Regions from separate parts of the Yinghuangia aomiensis genome, predicted to be linked through region 3. Evidence: riboswitches for the same ligand, from Rfam matches in the RefSeq annotation. Region 3 holds a riboswitch; each other region holds the start of a gene.
The links. A riboswitch is a leader RNA that binds a small molecule or an ion and turns the genes downstream of it on or off. The one in region 3 is predicted to bind cobalamin.
Positions count from the first base shown of each region.

Region 1 (5,094 bases), on a different contig from region 3:
CGACCCGGTGAACATCGTCGGCCACCCGTCCGGGCGGCTGAAGGAAATCGCCATCCGCGACAACCGGCTGCTGCTGCGCCTCGACGAGTTCCTGCAGTACCAGACCGACACCGAGCCGGGGAACTCCGGATCCCCGGTGTTCAACGACCAGTGGGAGGTCGTCGCGCTGCACCACCGCGGCGTACCGAACAGTGACGACCAGGGCCGCACGCTCAACGTCGACGGCGGCGTCTGGACGGCGGCGCAGGGCGACGCCGCGGTCTCCTGGGTCGCGAACGAAGGCGCCCGCATCAGCGTCGTGGTCCGCCATCTGGCCGCCCAGGCGTCCACCGACGCCGCCCGCGCGATCCTCGCCGAACTGGGCCCGGCCGCGGCCGCTCCCCCGCCGGCTCCGGCGGCTCCGGCGGCTCCGGCGGCTCCGGCGGCCGACCCCGGCACACCCCCCGACGGCGCGCCCCCGGCCGCCCCGTCCGCGCCGGCGGTCCCGCCGCCGCTCGCGCCGCCCACGCTCCCCTCGCCCCGTGCCTCCGAAGCCGCCCCGGTCCTCTCCGGCATCCCCGGCCGCCCCGCCGCGTTCGGCCCCGACCGGCAACTGGTGTTCCTGCATGGCCGCAGCCAGCAAGGCCACCGGCCGGAAGACCTGCGCCGCGAGTGGACCGCGGGCCTGAATGCCGGGCTGACGCGCCTCGGCTTCCCCACCGTCGACCCGGCCGACGTCTTCTTCCCCTTCTACGGCGACCTCCTGGCCGCCGCGCTGCGCACGCAGGAGTCGGTCCCGGCCGGTTTCGACCTGGTCGCCGACGACCCCGCGGCCGCGGCCGCCCCCGCGTCGCCGTCGGCGCGCGACCTCTACGAGCGCATGCTCGGCCAGGCCGCCGAGCAGGCGGGCATGCCCGTGGAGAGCGCCGCCCAGGAGGACGAGGGCTTCGCGCTCGGCACGGTCGTCCGGGTGACCCGCAAGCCCCTGGACTGGCTGGCCCGCCACTCCGGCGTCGACCGCCTGGTGGTCGCCGCCGCGTTCCGCGACGTCGCGGTGTTCCTGGACGACGCCCGCGTCCGCGACGAAGTCCTGGCCTGCGTACGCGACACCGTGCCCGCCTCCGGCGGCATCGTCCTGGTGGCGCACAGCCTGGGCACCGTGGTCGGCATGGACCTCCTCGCGGGCCTCGGCGGCGGACCGACGGTGACCGGCCTGGTGACGGTGGGCGCGCCGCTGGGCCTGGACACCGTGTACGCGCGGCTGGCGACCGCGGGGCCGCACCTGCCGTCCCGTGTGCCGCGGTGGTTCAACGGTTGGGCGCCCGCCGACGGCGTCGCGATCGGCTGCCCGTTACGCGGCACGTGGACCGGGCTGAGCACGGAATGCTCGGTGGACAATCCCCGCGACCGGGCGCACGACATCGACGCCTACTTGTCGCAGCCCGAAGTCGCGGGTGCCATCGCCGCGTTGCTGGGGCTCACACCCCGTTGAAGGCCCACGGAGCGTTCACTGAACGCCCGAGGGGCGCCAGGCCGGCTGCCTGGCGCCCCTCGCACGACCGCTGTCAGGCAGCCAGCGCCACCCGCGGCCGTTCGACGACCTTGCCCGCGAGAACGCCGAACAGGACGCCGAACGTGGTCCACAGCACCGCCTGGACGCCCAGGGCGGCCATGCGGAACCGCCACAGCACACTGGCGGAGAAGCCCTCCGGGACGGCGTCCGCGGCGGGCAGGGCGAGGGCGATCAACGCCATGGCGACGACGTAGGCCGCGATCGCCGCGAGGACGGCGTTGCCCGTCCCCCACCGCGGCGCGAACTGCCGTGCCAGATAAGCCGCGCCGACGGCGACGGCGATGCTGATCGCGATGATCCCGAAGTAGGAGACCGTGCGTTCCGTGAGCGTGTCGGGGTCGCCGACCGCGGGCGGTTGCGCGGGGTACTTCAGGAAGGGCACGAGGACGACGGCGACGAAGCCGACGGCGGCGACGATCCCGGCGGTGGCGCGGGCGCCGTAGGGTCCGAGTCGGCCGTAGGCGAGCGCGAACACGAGGGCGAAGAGCCCGCCGATCGCGATCCCGTACACGGTGACCCCGGTGAGCAGGCCGGCGGTGCTTTGCACGGCGCGGCTGACCGGTTCGGATTCGTCGTGTCCGCCCGCATGCCCCTGGGCGGCGTGGTCGTGGGCGGACTGGTGCTCTTCGAAAGCGATGGCGTGGCGGACTTCGGGTTCTCCGAAGACCCACGCGAACACCCAGGCGAGGAGGCCGGCCGCGACACCGGTGAGCATGCCGCGGACCAGCAGGTTGCGCATCATCAGGCGGTTCCCCGGGGCCGTCAGTGGCAGGGGAACGCGAGCAGGTGCCGGCCGTCGTGCACGAACTCGTGCACGCCGTTTCCGGAGAAGATCGCCAGTGCGCCCTGCTCGGCGCCGACGAAGTAGATGAGGAAGAGCATCACAGCCCCCATGAAGGCCGCCCAGGGCAGCACTTCGCGCACCGGAATGCGCACGGGGACGGGTTCGGCATGGGGAGTGGGGATGGCAGCCGTGGCCATGGTTCCTCCTTCGGGGCACGCGCCCGCTGGTGGTGCGCGACGTGGAGGGTCTGACTGACGGCTGGTCACGGTGCCCGCGTTGCCGGGGCTCGTGCCATACCGATCACAGTGGCGCGTCCGCGCCGGATTCCCACCGGCTTCCCCACAGCATCGCGATGTCGTTCGCACCGTAGGGGTTCGGGCTACATGTCGTCAATAACAGCGCGTGCTCGACGACATGCGGCCCGACGCCCCCCTACCGGTGCGGCGACGGAAGTTGCCTCAGGATTGCGCGAGTTGGTCGGCGAGGGCGCGCAACGCCAGTTGGTACGAGCCGATACCGAAGCCGGCGATCGTGCCGGTGGCGACGGCGGCGACGACGCTGGTGTGCCGGAACTCCTCGCGGGCGTACGGGTTGGAGATGTGCACCTCGATGAGCGGCGCGGTGCGTTGCGCGATGGCGTCGCGCAGGCCGTACGAGTAGTGCGTGAACGCGCCGGGGTTGATCACGACGGGAGTGCGCGCGTCGGCGGCGTCGTGGATCCAGCGGATCATTTCGCCTTCGTCGTTGGTCTCCCGGACCTCGACGGCGAACCCGAGTTCGACGCCGGTCTTCTCGCAGGCGGCGACGAGGCCGGCGTACGAGGTGGAGCCGTACACGTCGGGCTCGCGGCTGCCGAGGCGGCCGAGGTTGGGGCCGTTGAGGACGAGGACGCGGGTGGGGGCGGTCACGAGCGCGCCACCTCGCCGTACGCGGCGGCCAGCATGGCCGGGTCGGGCGCTTCGAGGATGGCGGGCTTGGCCAGGCCGTCGAGGACGACGAAGCGGAGCCTGTCGGCGCGCGACTTCTTGTCGATGCGCATGCTGTCGAGGAGCTTGGGCCAGGCGTCGCCGCGGTAGGTGAGCGGCAGGCCCAGGGCCTCCAGGACGGTCTTGTGCCGGTCGGCGGTGGCATCGTCGAGGCGGCCGGCGAGGCGGCCGAGTTCGGCGGCGTAGACCATGCCGACGCTGACGGCGGCGCCGTGCCGCCACTTGTAGCGCTCGGCCTTCTCGATGGCGTGGCCGAGGGTGTGGCCGTAGTTGAGGAACTCGCGGGTGCCGGATTCCTTGAGGTCGTTGGTGACGACGTCGGCCTTGACCCGGATGGCGCGTTCGATGAGTTCGGCGGTGTGCGGGCCCGCATGGGTGCGCGCCCCGGCCGGGTCGGACTCGATGAGGTCGAGGATCACCGGGTCGGCGATGAAACCGGCCTTGACGACCTCGGCGAGCCCGCTGATGTAGTCGTTGGCGGGCAGCGTTTCCAGGGTCGCGAGGTCGGCGAGGACGCCGGCCGGCGGGTGGAACGCGCCGACGAGGTTCTTGCCTTCGGCGGTGTTGATGCCGGTCTTGCCGCCGACGGCGGCGTCGACCATGCCGAGGAGCGTGGTCGGGATGGCGATCCAGCGGACGCCGCGCAGCCAGGACGCGGCGACGAAGCCGGCCAGGTCGGTGGTGGCACCGCCGCCGATGCCGACGATCGCGTCGGAGCGGGTGAAGCCGGTCTGGCCGAGAACCGACCAGCAGTACGCGGCGACCTGGACGTCCTTGGCCTCTTCGGCGTTGGGGACCTGGATGGCGATGGCTTCGTAGCCCTGCGCGGCGAGGTCTTCGCGGACGGCTTCGCCGGCGACGCTGAGCGCTTCCGGGTGGATCACGGCGACGCGGCGGACGCGCGGGCCGAGCATCGCGGCGAGTTCGCCGAGGAGGCCGGTGCCGACGACGACTTCGTACCGCTCGCTGTCGGGTGCGGTTTCGGCGCCGACCGCGATGCGGACGGGTTCGCTGGTTGCGCTCATCGCTCCTGGTCCTTGTGGTCCGCGGGGTCTGCCCCGGGGCGGTCGTTCTGCTGCGGCGTGCCCGGCTCCGCGGAGGCGCCCTCGGCGAGGGCCGCGGCGACGGCGACGGCGACCTGGGCGGGGGTGCGCCCGGCGGTGGGCACGATCACCGTGGCGACTTCTTCGTACAGCGGGCGGCGCTGGTCCATGAGTTCCCGCCAGCGGGCGCGCGGGTTGCCGATGAGCAGCGGGCGGGGCGCGTCGAGGCCGACGCGGCGTACCGCGTCGGCGAGTTCGACGTCGAGGAAGGCGACGGGGTGGTCGGCGAGGAGTTTCCGGGTCGCCGGGTCCATGACGGCGCCGCCGCCGAGGGCGAGGACGCCGGGGTGGCCGGCGAGGGCGTCGGCGACGGCCTGGTGCTCGAGGGCGCGGAAGTGCGGCTCGCCTTCGTCGACGAAGATGTCGGGGATGGGCTTGCCGGCGGTCTGCTCGATGTCCGCGTCGGTGTCCCGGAAGACGACGCCGTAGTGCTCGGCGAGCAGTATCCCGACCGTGGTCTTGCCGGCGCCGGGCGGGCCGACGAGGACGACGACGGGCCCCGGGCCGGGGTGTGCGGCGGGGCGTGCGTCCATCGGAACTCCCCTGATTCTGCCGATTCTGCGGTTCCGCGGCGGGCCCGGGCGGGGTGCCCGGGCCCGGAGGCGGCTACTTGATGGCGAGGCCGTCGAGGTACGCCGTGAGGTTGCGGCGGGTCTCGGGGACCGAGTC
Region 1 covers NZ_BAABHS010000018.1:55,623-60,716, reverse strand. The annotation lists gene ABEA93_RS24510 (trypsin-like peptidase domain-containing protein) at 1-1,471, shown strand, start outside; gene ABEA93_RS24505 (CbtA family protein) at 1,545-2,294, opposite strand; gene ABEA93_RS24500 (CbtB domain-containing protein) at 2,315-2,533, opposite strand; cobalamin riboswitch at 2,576-2,720, opposite strand; gene aroQ (type II 3-dehydroquinate dehydratase) at 2,795-3,244, opposite strand; gene aroB (3-dehydroquinate synthase) at 3,241-4,347, opposite strand; gene ABEA93_RS24485 (shikimate kinase) at 4,344-4,958, opposite strand; gene aroC (chorismate synthase) at 5,032-5,094, opposite strand, start outside.
Region 1: it holds a riboswitch for cobalamin, as region 3 does, so the genes downstream of both, ABEA93_RS24500 (CbtB domain-containing protein) here and cobN (cobaltochelatase subunit CobN) in region 3, are expected to answer to the same signal.

Region 2 (5,094 bases), on a different contig from region 3:
CGAACGGGGTCGGGTCGTGCAGGCCGTCCGGGTTGACGAGGGTGTGGGCCATGCGAGTCACCTTTCCTGGGTGGTGAACGGGAGTCGGGTGAAGCCTCGCAGCGAATACACGACATCGACTGTCATGTATTCCGGTAGCGTTTTCGGATGCGCGCCGATCGGCTGGTCTCGCTGGTCCTGCTGCTGCGGCGGCACGGCCGGCTGTCCGCGACCGCGCTGGCCCGCGAGCTGGAAGTGTCCACGCGGACGGTGCTGCGGGACATCGAGGCGCTGTCGGCGTCCGGCGTCCCCGTGTACGCCGAGCGCGGCCGGAACGGCGGCTTCACGCTGCTGCCCGGCTTCCGCACGGAACTCACCGGCCTGAACCACGACGAGGCACTCGCCCTGCTGGTCGCCGGATCACGCCGCGGCGCCCAGGCGTTCGGCCTCGGTACGGCGCTGGCCTCGGCCATGCGCAAAGTCCTCGACGCGCTTCCGGAGGACCAGCAAGCCACCGCGGCCGGAGCGGCGCGGCGGCTCCTCGTCGACCCGGAGACCGATCTGCTGGCCCGCAGCACGGTCGACGAGGAACTGCCGGACGCGGTCGTGGCCGAAGTCCGGCGCGCGGTCCTCGCCGGGCACAAGCTGCGCATCCGGTACGCGGCGGCGGACGGCGACCGGGCTCCGGCCTGGCGCACCGTCGACCCCCTAGGCCTGGTCACCGTCCGCGGCCAGGGCTACCTCCTGGCCGCACGGTCCGGTGCCGACCGCACCTACCGGCTGTCCCGGATCGCGGCCGCCGAGGAACTCGGCGAACCGGCGCAGCGGCCGGACCGGGTCGACCTCGACCGCGCGTGGCGGGACCGCAGTACGCGGTTCCGTACCGGCGGCGACCAAGTCACCGTGGTGCTGCGGCTCGACCCGGCCCGCCGGGACGAGCTGGCGGGAACCGCGCTGACCGTCGACGGCGCGGAGGCCGACGACGACGGCCGTCTGCGCCTCCACGCGACCTTCCAAGACGCCCGGCACGCCGAGTGGGCCCTCTGGCAACTCGCCGCCGGCGCCGAAGCGTTGTCCCCGGAATGGCTGCGGGAAGCGCTGCGTGAACGCGCCACCGCACTCGCCGCCCGCTACGCGAGCGGCACGGTCCAGGACCCGGCGCCGCCGCCCGGCACACCCGAGAACCCGGCTTGACCAATCGCTGACCCAATCCCCTTCCGCAGCCCGGGCCAGCTGCCAGCATGGCCGCATGTCGATCACGCAGCCGGTCCCGCCGGGGGAACCGGCCGACTCCCCCACCCGCGGCGCCGCGCCGCGCCGGTCTCCCGCCGGGGTGCGCGCACAGTTCTACGGCCAGCCCTTGATCGTGCTGGGCATCGTCGTCGGCTGTGTGCTGATCCTCGCGTGGGTGGTCGTCGCGGCGCTCGGCAATATCGGTTCGCCCGGGTCGGGTTCGAGCGGCCCCGGGGTCAGCCGGACCTCGTCCTCCAATGTGTGGATCGGGCGCCGCCGCCTGCGGCTCGAACTGCGCGGGACCGACGCCGAGTGGCGCGCGTGGGCCGCCGAGAAGTTGCGGGTCACCACCGCCAAGGCCGCCGCCGCCGACGCCAAGAAGCGGGCGAAGACCGCGTCGGGGGACGAGCCGCTGCCTCAGCCGAAGATCTCGCTGATGGCGTGCGACCGGCGCACGCTCACCGCCGACGACGTCGCCGCCCTCGCCCGTCCGCTGGGGTGGCATGTCACGAGCGAGGACGGCAACCGGGGAATCTGGCTGTCCCGCGACGCGGCCTGACGCCGGGGGTCGGACGCAGCAGGGACAGGGACAGGGACAGGGACAGGGCAACCAGACCACACGCAGGTCGGATCCGTTGGCTTCAAACCGACTTCACGTGAAAGCGATGCGGACTACCGCCACTTCGTGGAGACGTCCGATACCGAGGGCCGCATGGCGGCCATCGGAAAGGCCTTGGAAGGGCTGACGGGGATGGCGGAGTCGCGCATGAGCGGCGTTCCGACGTACACGGTCGTCCGGGAGGTCGGGCCGGGGCCGGAGGGTCCGGCGGCCTAGGCTTCTCTGACGACGGCGCCGCCACCGCGGGGCCACCGCCGGAAAACAGAGCCACATCGAGTCAGCCCGAGCCAGGGGGAATCGTGACGTCGGAAGCCGCCCCGGTGCATGCCGCCGGTGATCTGCTGGCCGGCGTGCTGCCGCCGGACGTGGTGGCCGTCGCATGCTTCGACGACCCGCCCGGGACGGTGCTGTTCCCCGAGGAGGAAGCCGCGATCGCCCGCGCCGTCGACAAGCGGCGGCGGGAGTTCACGACGGTACGCCGGTGCGCCCGGGAGGCGTTCGCCCTCCTGGGCGTGCCGGCGGCGCCGCTGCTGCCCGGCGAGCGCGGGGCCCCGGCCTGGCCGGACGGGCTGGTCGGCAGCATGACGCACTGCGCGGGGTATCGGGCCGCGGCGGTCGCACCGGCCGCCCGGATCCGCACGCTCGGCATCGACGCCGAGGAGGCGGCACCGCTGCCCGGCGGCGTCCTCGGCTCGGTCTCCTCCCCCGGCGAGCGCACCGCGCTCGCCGGGTTGGCCGCGGGCGTGCCGGGAGTCCCCTGGGACCGCCTGCTCTTCAGCGCCAAGGAAGCCGTCTACAAGGCCTGGTTCCCCCTCACCCGCCGCTGGCTCGGCTTCGAGGACGCCGAGGTGCGGTTCGACCCGGCCGCCGGGACCTTCCACGCCCGTTTGCTGCCCGACGACCGCCCCGCGGGCCTGGACGGGTTCACGGGGCGGTGGGCGGTCGCCGGCGGCATCGTCGTCACCGCGATCGCCGTGCGCGCCGACTGACGTTCCCCGCGGCACGGCACCAATGGCAACCTCGTAGAACCCGAGTGGCTCGTCGGCCGGATCCCGGAGATGGTCCCGCCGACGAGGCCACGTGCGCATGCACCGTGCGCCGCCCCGGCACTCCCCCCGCGTCGCCTGGGCACCGCGGCGTGCGATGCTACGGGCGCAAGGCGACGGCGGCCCGAGGAAACCGGTGCGAATCCGGTGCGGTCCCGCCACTGTGATCGGGGAGCGAATCCCGCGACGGCCACGGCCCCACCCAGGGGTTGGAAGGCCGGGACGAGCGTTGATCCGAGAGCCAGGAGACTCACGTCGTCGCCTCCCTCGACAACCCGGGGCGGATTTCCCCGAGAGAGGCCGGTGATTCGCCGTGTCTGTTGTGCCGCGCCCGAACGTCCCCCGTACGACGGGGGTTTCCCGATGAGCAGCGCAACACCCGCCACCGGTGGATGGCGTGGCGCGGTGGGGTCGCTGGACCGGGCCGAGTGGCTGCGGTTGGCCGCGATGGCGGGCGTCGTCGTCGGGCTTCACGTCGTCGGCTGGTTCGTGCTCGTGGTGCTCGTCGCCCCCGAGCATTACAGCGTCGGCACCAAGACGTTCGGCATCGGCATCGGCGTCACCGCGTACACGTTGGGCATGCGGCACGCGTTCGACGCCGACCACATCGCGGCGATCGACAACACCACCCGCAAACTGATGCACGACGGCAAGCGGCCGCTGTCGGTGGGGTTCTGGTTCTCGCTGGGGCACTCGTCGGTGGTGTTCGGCCTGGCGCTGCTGCTGTCGCTCGGCATCAAGGTGTTCGTCGGACCGCTGGCGGACGACTCCACCCTGCACGACGTCACCGGGGTCGTCGGCACCGGGATATCCGGCACCTTCCTGTACGTCATCGCGATCGTCAACATCGTGATCCTGGTGGGTATTTGGAAGGTCTTCCGGACGATGCGCGGCGGCAGTTACGACGAAGCCGCGCTCGAAGACCGGTTGAACAACCGGGGCTTCATGAACCGGCTGCTCGGCGGGGTGATGAAGTCGATCACCAAGCCGTGGCAGATGTTCCCGGTCGGCCTGCTCTTCGGCCTCGGCTTCGAGACCGCCACCGAGGTGTCGCTGCTGGTGCTGGCCGGCTCCGGCTCCGCGTCCGGGCTGCCGTGGTACGCGATCCTGTGCCTGCCGGTGCTGTTCGCCGCCGGGATGACGCTGTTGGACACGATCGACGGCACGTTCATGAACTTCGCCTACGGCTGGGCGTTCTCCAAGCCGGTGCGGAAGGTCTACTACAACCTCACCATCACGGCGCTGTCCGTCGCCGTCGCGCTGATCATCGGCAGCGTCGAGATCCTCGCCCTGCTCGCCGACCGCTTCGACCTGCACGGCCCGTTCTGGGACCGGGTGAGCGGGGTGGACCTCAACCTCGTCGGCTACGCGATCGTGGGGCTCTTCTTCGCCACCTGGGCGGTCGCGGTCGCGGTGTGGCGCTTCGGCCGGATCGAGGAGAAGTGGACGCAGGGGCTTCGCACCGCACCCGCGGCGGACGGGGGCGCGGCCGACCCGATCGGCGCCGTCGACCCGATCGGCACGGTCGATTCAAGCGAGGACCAAGGGACGGTCAAGCAATGTTAGGGGCCGAATCCTGACGTGATCTTGACGCCCGGACGGGGGTTCCCGACGCTCCTCCGTGTGTACGTTCGACGTCGCGCAGCCGCCGGTCGGCGGCGTGGGCTCCCGGACCCGCCGGACCCGCACGCTCGACAGGAGATCCGCCACCGCCATGTCCGCGCCCGCCATACCCAGCTGTGGACGGAAGGCAACCCGCTCGCCGACTTCCTGCGGTTCTTCCTCTTCGGACAAGGCGAAGTCGCCCCGGTGACCCGCGAAGTGCTCCGCGAGGCGGAGCCCGACCCGTCCCGCCGCCCGCACGTCCACGTCGGCTGACCGGGCCCCTGCCGCTCCGCGACGGTCTCAGCCCCCGGGAGCCCCGACCGGTCGCGTGGGCATGCGGCGGGTGAAGAACAGCGCCACGATCGACATGAAGGCCAGGACGGCCAAGGCCGCGCGCAGGCCGTCGAGGCGTGCCGAGGTGTTGGCGTCGAGGGCGGCGTCGGCGACTTCGGGGCTGACCCGGGCGGCGTCGAGGGCGTCGCGGAGCTGGGCGTCGCTGAGGAACGGGACGCCGCTCTCCAGTTGCACCGATGCCTGGCTCTTCACGTCGGCGGGGACCGCCGGGTTGTTCTCGACGCTGCTCAGGAACGAGCCGGTCATCGCCGCGATGAG
Region 2 covers NZ_BAABHS010000017.1:178,508-183,601, forward strand. The annotation lists gene ABEA93_RS24040 (RidA family protein) at 1-52, opposite strand, end outside; gene ABEA93_RS24045 (helix-turn-helix transcriptional regulator) at 148-1,173, shown strand; gene ABEA93_RS24050 (hypothetical protein) at 1,229-1,771, shown strand; gene ABEA93_RS24055 (hypothetical protein) at 1,898-2,047, shown strand; gene ABEA93_RS24060 (4'-phosphopantetheinyl transferase family protein) at 2,170-2,820, shown strand; cobalamin riboswitch at 3,004-3,129, shown strand; gene nicT (Nickel transporter NicT) at 3,241-4,443, shown strand; gene ABEA93_RS24070 (hypothetical protein) at 4,501-4,755, shown strand; gene ABEA93_RS24075 (MFS transporter) at 4,783-5,094, opposite strand, start outside.
Region 2: it holds a riboswitch for cobalamin, as region 3 does, so the genes downstream of both, nicT (Nickel transporter NicT) here and cobN (cobaltochelatase subunit CobN) in region 3, are expected to answer to the same signal.

Region 3 (5,094 bases):
GCTGCGCCAGATGGAATCGGTGTCGCCGTACGCCCTCACCGGCGCCGTCATCGCGCAGGACCGCGCCGCGCTCGCCGAGGCCTCCGAGGTGCTGCGCTTCGCGGCCGGCAACTTCTACCTCAACGACAAGCCCACCGGCGCCGTCGTCGGCCAGCAGCCCTTCGGCGGCGGGCGCGCCTCCGGCACCAACGACAAGGCCGGTGCGGCACAGAACCTGATGCGGTGGACCAGCACCCGCACCATCAAGGAGACCTTGGTTCCGCCGACCGACTACCGGTACCCGCACATGGGCGGCGGCAACTGAAACCGACTCGCTTCGACACCGCGCCGACCGCGGCCGGGTGCCCGCACGCGTTCACGACCCACCCGGCCGCGCCTCACGGCTTCTTCGACGCCGCGGCCGACGAATTCGCGGACGCTTCGGCGGATGCCCGGTCGCGGGTTCGCGGGTTCGTGTCCGCGGTGCCCGTGCCGTAGTCGCCGGTGCCCGTGCCGTAGCGGCGGGCGGCTTTGCCGAGCACGTAGGCCTTGACCAGGTCCGTGTTCAGGTCCTTCCGCTCCTTCTGGGTACTGTCCCCGCCCTTCGGGGCCTCCTTCGGCCACAGGGTGTAGGTCAGCGCGATGACCACGTTGATGCCGGCGATCCACAGCATGCGGCTCTGCGTCGAGGTGAGGGCCGCGGTCCGCGAGGCATCGCCGACCATCCAGATCGCGCACTGGAGCAGCCCGATGGCGACGACTGCGGCCATGACCGTGCGCAGGGCGATCTGCCACTCGTATTTTGCGCGCGCCGTGCCGTACTTCGGTGGCTTGGGCGGCTTGGGTGCGCCCGCGAAGCGGTAGGCGACCCAGGCGTCGGCGCGCTTGACCAGGTAGTGGCCGTAGGCGACCGAGAAGCCGATGTAGGCGGCGGCGAGGCCGTGCGACCAGTTCGCCGTCGTGCCGCGCCGCAGGTCGACGATCGTGGCGACCAGTAGGTCGTGCCGCGCCGCAGGTCGACGATCGTGGCGACCAGTAGGACGACGTCCACGACGGGCACGGACACCAGCAGGACACCGCTTGTCCGCCGCCACTCGAGGCCGTAGCGGGCCGTCAGCCCGGCCGCCAGCAGCAGCCAGAACCCGACCTCGCAGGCGATGACCAGGGTGACCAGCATGGGATGGCTCCGTAGATCGTCGGCCGGCGCGTGCGTGGCGCCGGCCTGGTGGGGACGGCGGCGCCGGCCGGTCCGACCGGGCCCCGGAGCGGCGCCGCATCCCAGCCTTCCAACGCCCGGGCTTCGTCGCGTCACCTCGCGCGCCGATTACCGGCTGCATCGTTCGATGTACGCCCGGCGGCGCGTCCGCGACCGGGAGAGGAGGCGGCGCCCGTCACGTAGGGTGGCCGGGAGGCCCGGAGGGCCGCGGCGCGGGGGCCGCCGCCCGGAGCCTGTGCCCGGCTCCCGGGCATCCATCGGACACCACGCGGAAGGCGGCGCATGCAATCGGCCCGACCTCACCGGAGCGACGTCGCCATCGCCGTCGCCGGGCTGGTCGGCGGCATCGTGCTGTGGACGCTGGGGCTGGAGAACAACGACTTCAGCGTCCCGCGCGCCTGGCAGCTGCTGCCCCTCGCCGTCATGGCCAGTGCCGAAGTGACACGGCGGACCGCGCCGCGCGCCGCGGTCCTGGTCGGCTTCGCGGCCCTCGCCGCGGACACCGTCTCCGGCGGCAACATCGCCACGATCGTGATGTTCACCGACCTGGTGTACGCCACCACCCTTTACGGTCCGCTGCCGTGGGCGCGCCGCATGACCCCGACCGCGCTCGTCCTCTCCCTCACCGCCACCATCGTCGCGCTCGGCATCATGCGGCAGCCCCAGGCGCTGCTGATCGGCGTCTTCGCCGGGCTGATCACGCTGGCGCCCGCGTCGACCGCGTGGATCATCCGCACCCACCGCGACGAAGCCGCCGCCGAGCGCCTGCGGGCCGAACAGACCGCGCTGCTCGCCGAGTTGGACCGCCGTGCCGCGGTCTCCGAGGAACGCGCGCGGATGGCCCGCGAGTTGCACGACGTGGTCGCCAATCACCTGTCCGCGATCGCGATCCACTCCACTGCGGCGATGTCCGTCGCGGCCGGCGACCCGGACGCCACCAAGCAGGCGCTCGGCATCATCCGGGAGAGCAGCGTGCAGGGCCTTGCCGAGATGCGCCGCCTCATCGGGCTGCTGCGTGACGGCGGCGGGGGCGAGACCGGGTTCGAGGAGTCCGCGGCGGTGCCGCGGCTGGACTCGCTCGACGCGATGATCGGGCGGGCCGAGCGCAGCGGCTCGGCCGACGGGTTCACCTTCGTCCTCGACGACACGCGTCCGGCCGGGACGGTGCTGCCCGCACCGGTCGAACTGGCCGCGTACCGCATCGTCCAGGAGTCGCTGACGAACGCGATGAAGCATGCCGCGCCCGGTCCGGTCATCGTGCGCGTGCGGCACACCCGCGGCTGCCTCGTCGTCGCGGTGGAAAGCACCTACGTCGCCGCCCCGGACGGGCCGCGGGCCCCCGGCGCAGGTGCCGGCCTGGTCGGCATGCGGGAACGCACCGCGCTGCTCAGCGGCCGCTTCGAGGCGGGACCGCACGACGGGCTGTGGCGGGTACGCGCCGAACTGCCGTGCAAGGCCGAGCAGCGCGACGCCGCCCGCGCGCCGCGCGCTGCCCGGGAGGCCCGGGAGGCCGCGTCGTGATCCGGGTCGTCGTCGCCGAGGACCAGGGCGCCGTGCGCGCCGGACTCGTGATGATCCTGCGGGCCGCCGACGGCATCGAGGTGGTCGGCGAGGCCGCGGACGGCGAGGAGGCCGTCGCGCTGGCCCGCGAACTGCGGCCCGATGTGGTCGTGATGGACGTGCAGATGCCGCGGCTCGACGGCGTCGCCGCGACCCGCGCGGTGGTGGCCGAACACTTGGCCGACGTGCTGGTGCTCACCACGTTCGACCTGGACGAATACGTGTTCGGGGCGCTGCGTGCGGGCGCCGCCGGATTCCTGCTCAAGGACGCGGAGGCCGCGGTGCTCACCGAGGCCGTGCGTACCGTGGCCCGCGGCGAAGGCATCATCGCGCCCGCCGTCACCCGCCGCCTCATCGCCGAATTCGCCGCGCCGCGTCCGCGCGGCCCCGCCGAACCGCCCGAGGCGCTCGCCGCGCTCACCCCGCGGGAGCGCGAGGTCCTCGCCTGCCTCGGCCGCGGCCTCTCCAACCAGGAGATCGCGGTGCACCTGGACATGGCCGAGGCCACCACCAAGACGCACGTCAGCCGGATCCTGCCGAAGCTCGGGGTGCGCAGCCGGGCCCAGGCCGCGGTGCTCGCCCACGAGTGGGGGCTCTGCGAGCCAACCGGATAGCAGCCCCCGCGAGGCCCTCCGGGGAACGTGGCAAATCCCTCGATTGGGGGAACTTGCAGCGCGACCGGCCGCTAGGCGATGCTGAGCGGGCGCCGGCGTCGCCGGTGTGGGGAGGGCGCAGTCAGGAACCCGGTGCGAATCCGGGACGGTCCCGCCACTGTGACCCGCCGCAGCATGCGGCGGGGAGTCAGGAACTGCGCGCCCGGACCCGATTGTCCGATGGGGCGAGGACCCCGGAGAGGCGCGCGCTGTGGCGACTTCGTCCTGCCGTCCGACCTGCACGCACGTATACGCACCGGCCGCATCCGCATCCGCGACCCGGCGCGGCGACGCGAAGGCGCGGTCGGCCCGGTGATCCTCCTCCTCTCCACCTCCGACACCGACCTCCTCAGCGCCAAGGCGAGCGACGGCGCATGGCGCCTCGCCAACCCGGCCCGCACGACCGCGGCCGACCTGCCCGCGCTGGTGGACGGCACCGACCTCGTCGTCGTCCGCCTCCTCGGCGGCCGCCGCGCCTGGGAGGAAGGCCTCGACGCCCTCCTCGCCGGGCCCCGCCCGGTCGTCGTGGTCTCCGGCGAACAAGCCGCCGACGCCGCCCTCATGGAACTGGCGACGGTGCCCGCCGGGGTGAGCGCGCAAGCCCACGCGTACCTCGCGCAGGGCGGCGCGGACAACCTGACGAACCTCCACCGGTTCCTCTCCGACACGCTGCTCCTCACCGGCCACGGCTTCGAACCGCCCGCCGAAGTCCCCACCTGGGGACGTCTGGAGCGGGAATCGCGCAACCCGGACGCGCCCGCCGTCGGCGTGCTCTACTACCGCGCCCACCACCTGGCCGGGAACACCGCCTTCGTCGGCACCCTGTGCGACGCCATCGAGAACGCGGGCGGCCGCGCCGTACCGGTCTGGTGCGCGTCGCTGCGCGGCGCCGACCCGGCGCTGTTCGAGGCGATCGCCGAGGTCGACGCGCTGCTCGTCACCGTGCTCGCGGCGGGCGGCGCACGCCCCGCCGAGGTGTCCGCGGGCGGCGACGACGAAGCCTGGGACGTCGGCGCGCTCGCCGCCCTCGACATCACCGTGCTCCAGGCCCTGAGCCTCACCACCAGCCGCGCCGAATGGGAAGCCGGCGACGCGGGCCTCTCGCCGATGGACGCCGCCACCCAGGTCGCCGTGCCGGAGTTCGACGGCCGCCTCATCACCGTGCCGTTCTCCTTCAAGGAGACCGGCGCCGACGGCCTCACCTTCTACGCCGCCGACCCGGAACGCGCCGCCCGCGTCGCCGGGATCGCCGTCCGGCACGCCGCGCTGCGGCATGTGCCGCCCGCGGAACGGCGCATCGGCGTCGTGCTGTCCGCGTACCCGACCAAGCACGCCCGCATCGGCAACGCCGTCGGCCTCGACACCCCCGCCAGCGCCGTCGCCCTGCTGCGCGCGATGCGCGACGCCGGCTACGACGTCGGTCCCGCGGCCGGCCCCGACGCGCTGCCCGGCCTGGAACCCGCGGACGGCGACGCGCTGATCCACGCGCTCATCGCGGCCGGCGGACAAGACCCCGAGTGGCTGTCCGAAGCCCAGCTCGAAGGCAACCCGGTGCGCATCGGCGCCGCCGAATACCGCGAGCGCTACGCCAAGCTCCCGGTCGGCCTGCGCGCCAACATCGAAGAGCACTGGGGCCCGCCGCCCGGCGAACTGTACGTCGACCACTCCCGCGACCCGGACGGCGAA
Region 3 covers NZ_BAABHS010000006.1:182,280-187,373, reverse strand. The annotation lists gene pruA (L-glutamate gamma-semialdehyde dehydrogenase) at 1-304, shown strand, start outside; gene ABEA93_RS10320 (hypothetical protein) at 378-1,073, opposite strand; gene ABEA93_RS10315 (sensor histidine kinase) at 1,478-2,716, shown strand; gene ABEA93_RS10310 (response regulator) at 2,713-3,369, shown strand; cobalamin riboswitch at 3,448-3,587, shown strand; gene cobN (cobaltochelatase subunit CobN) at 3,721-5,094, shown strand, end outside.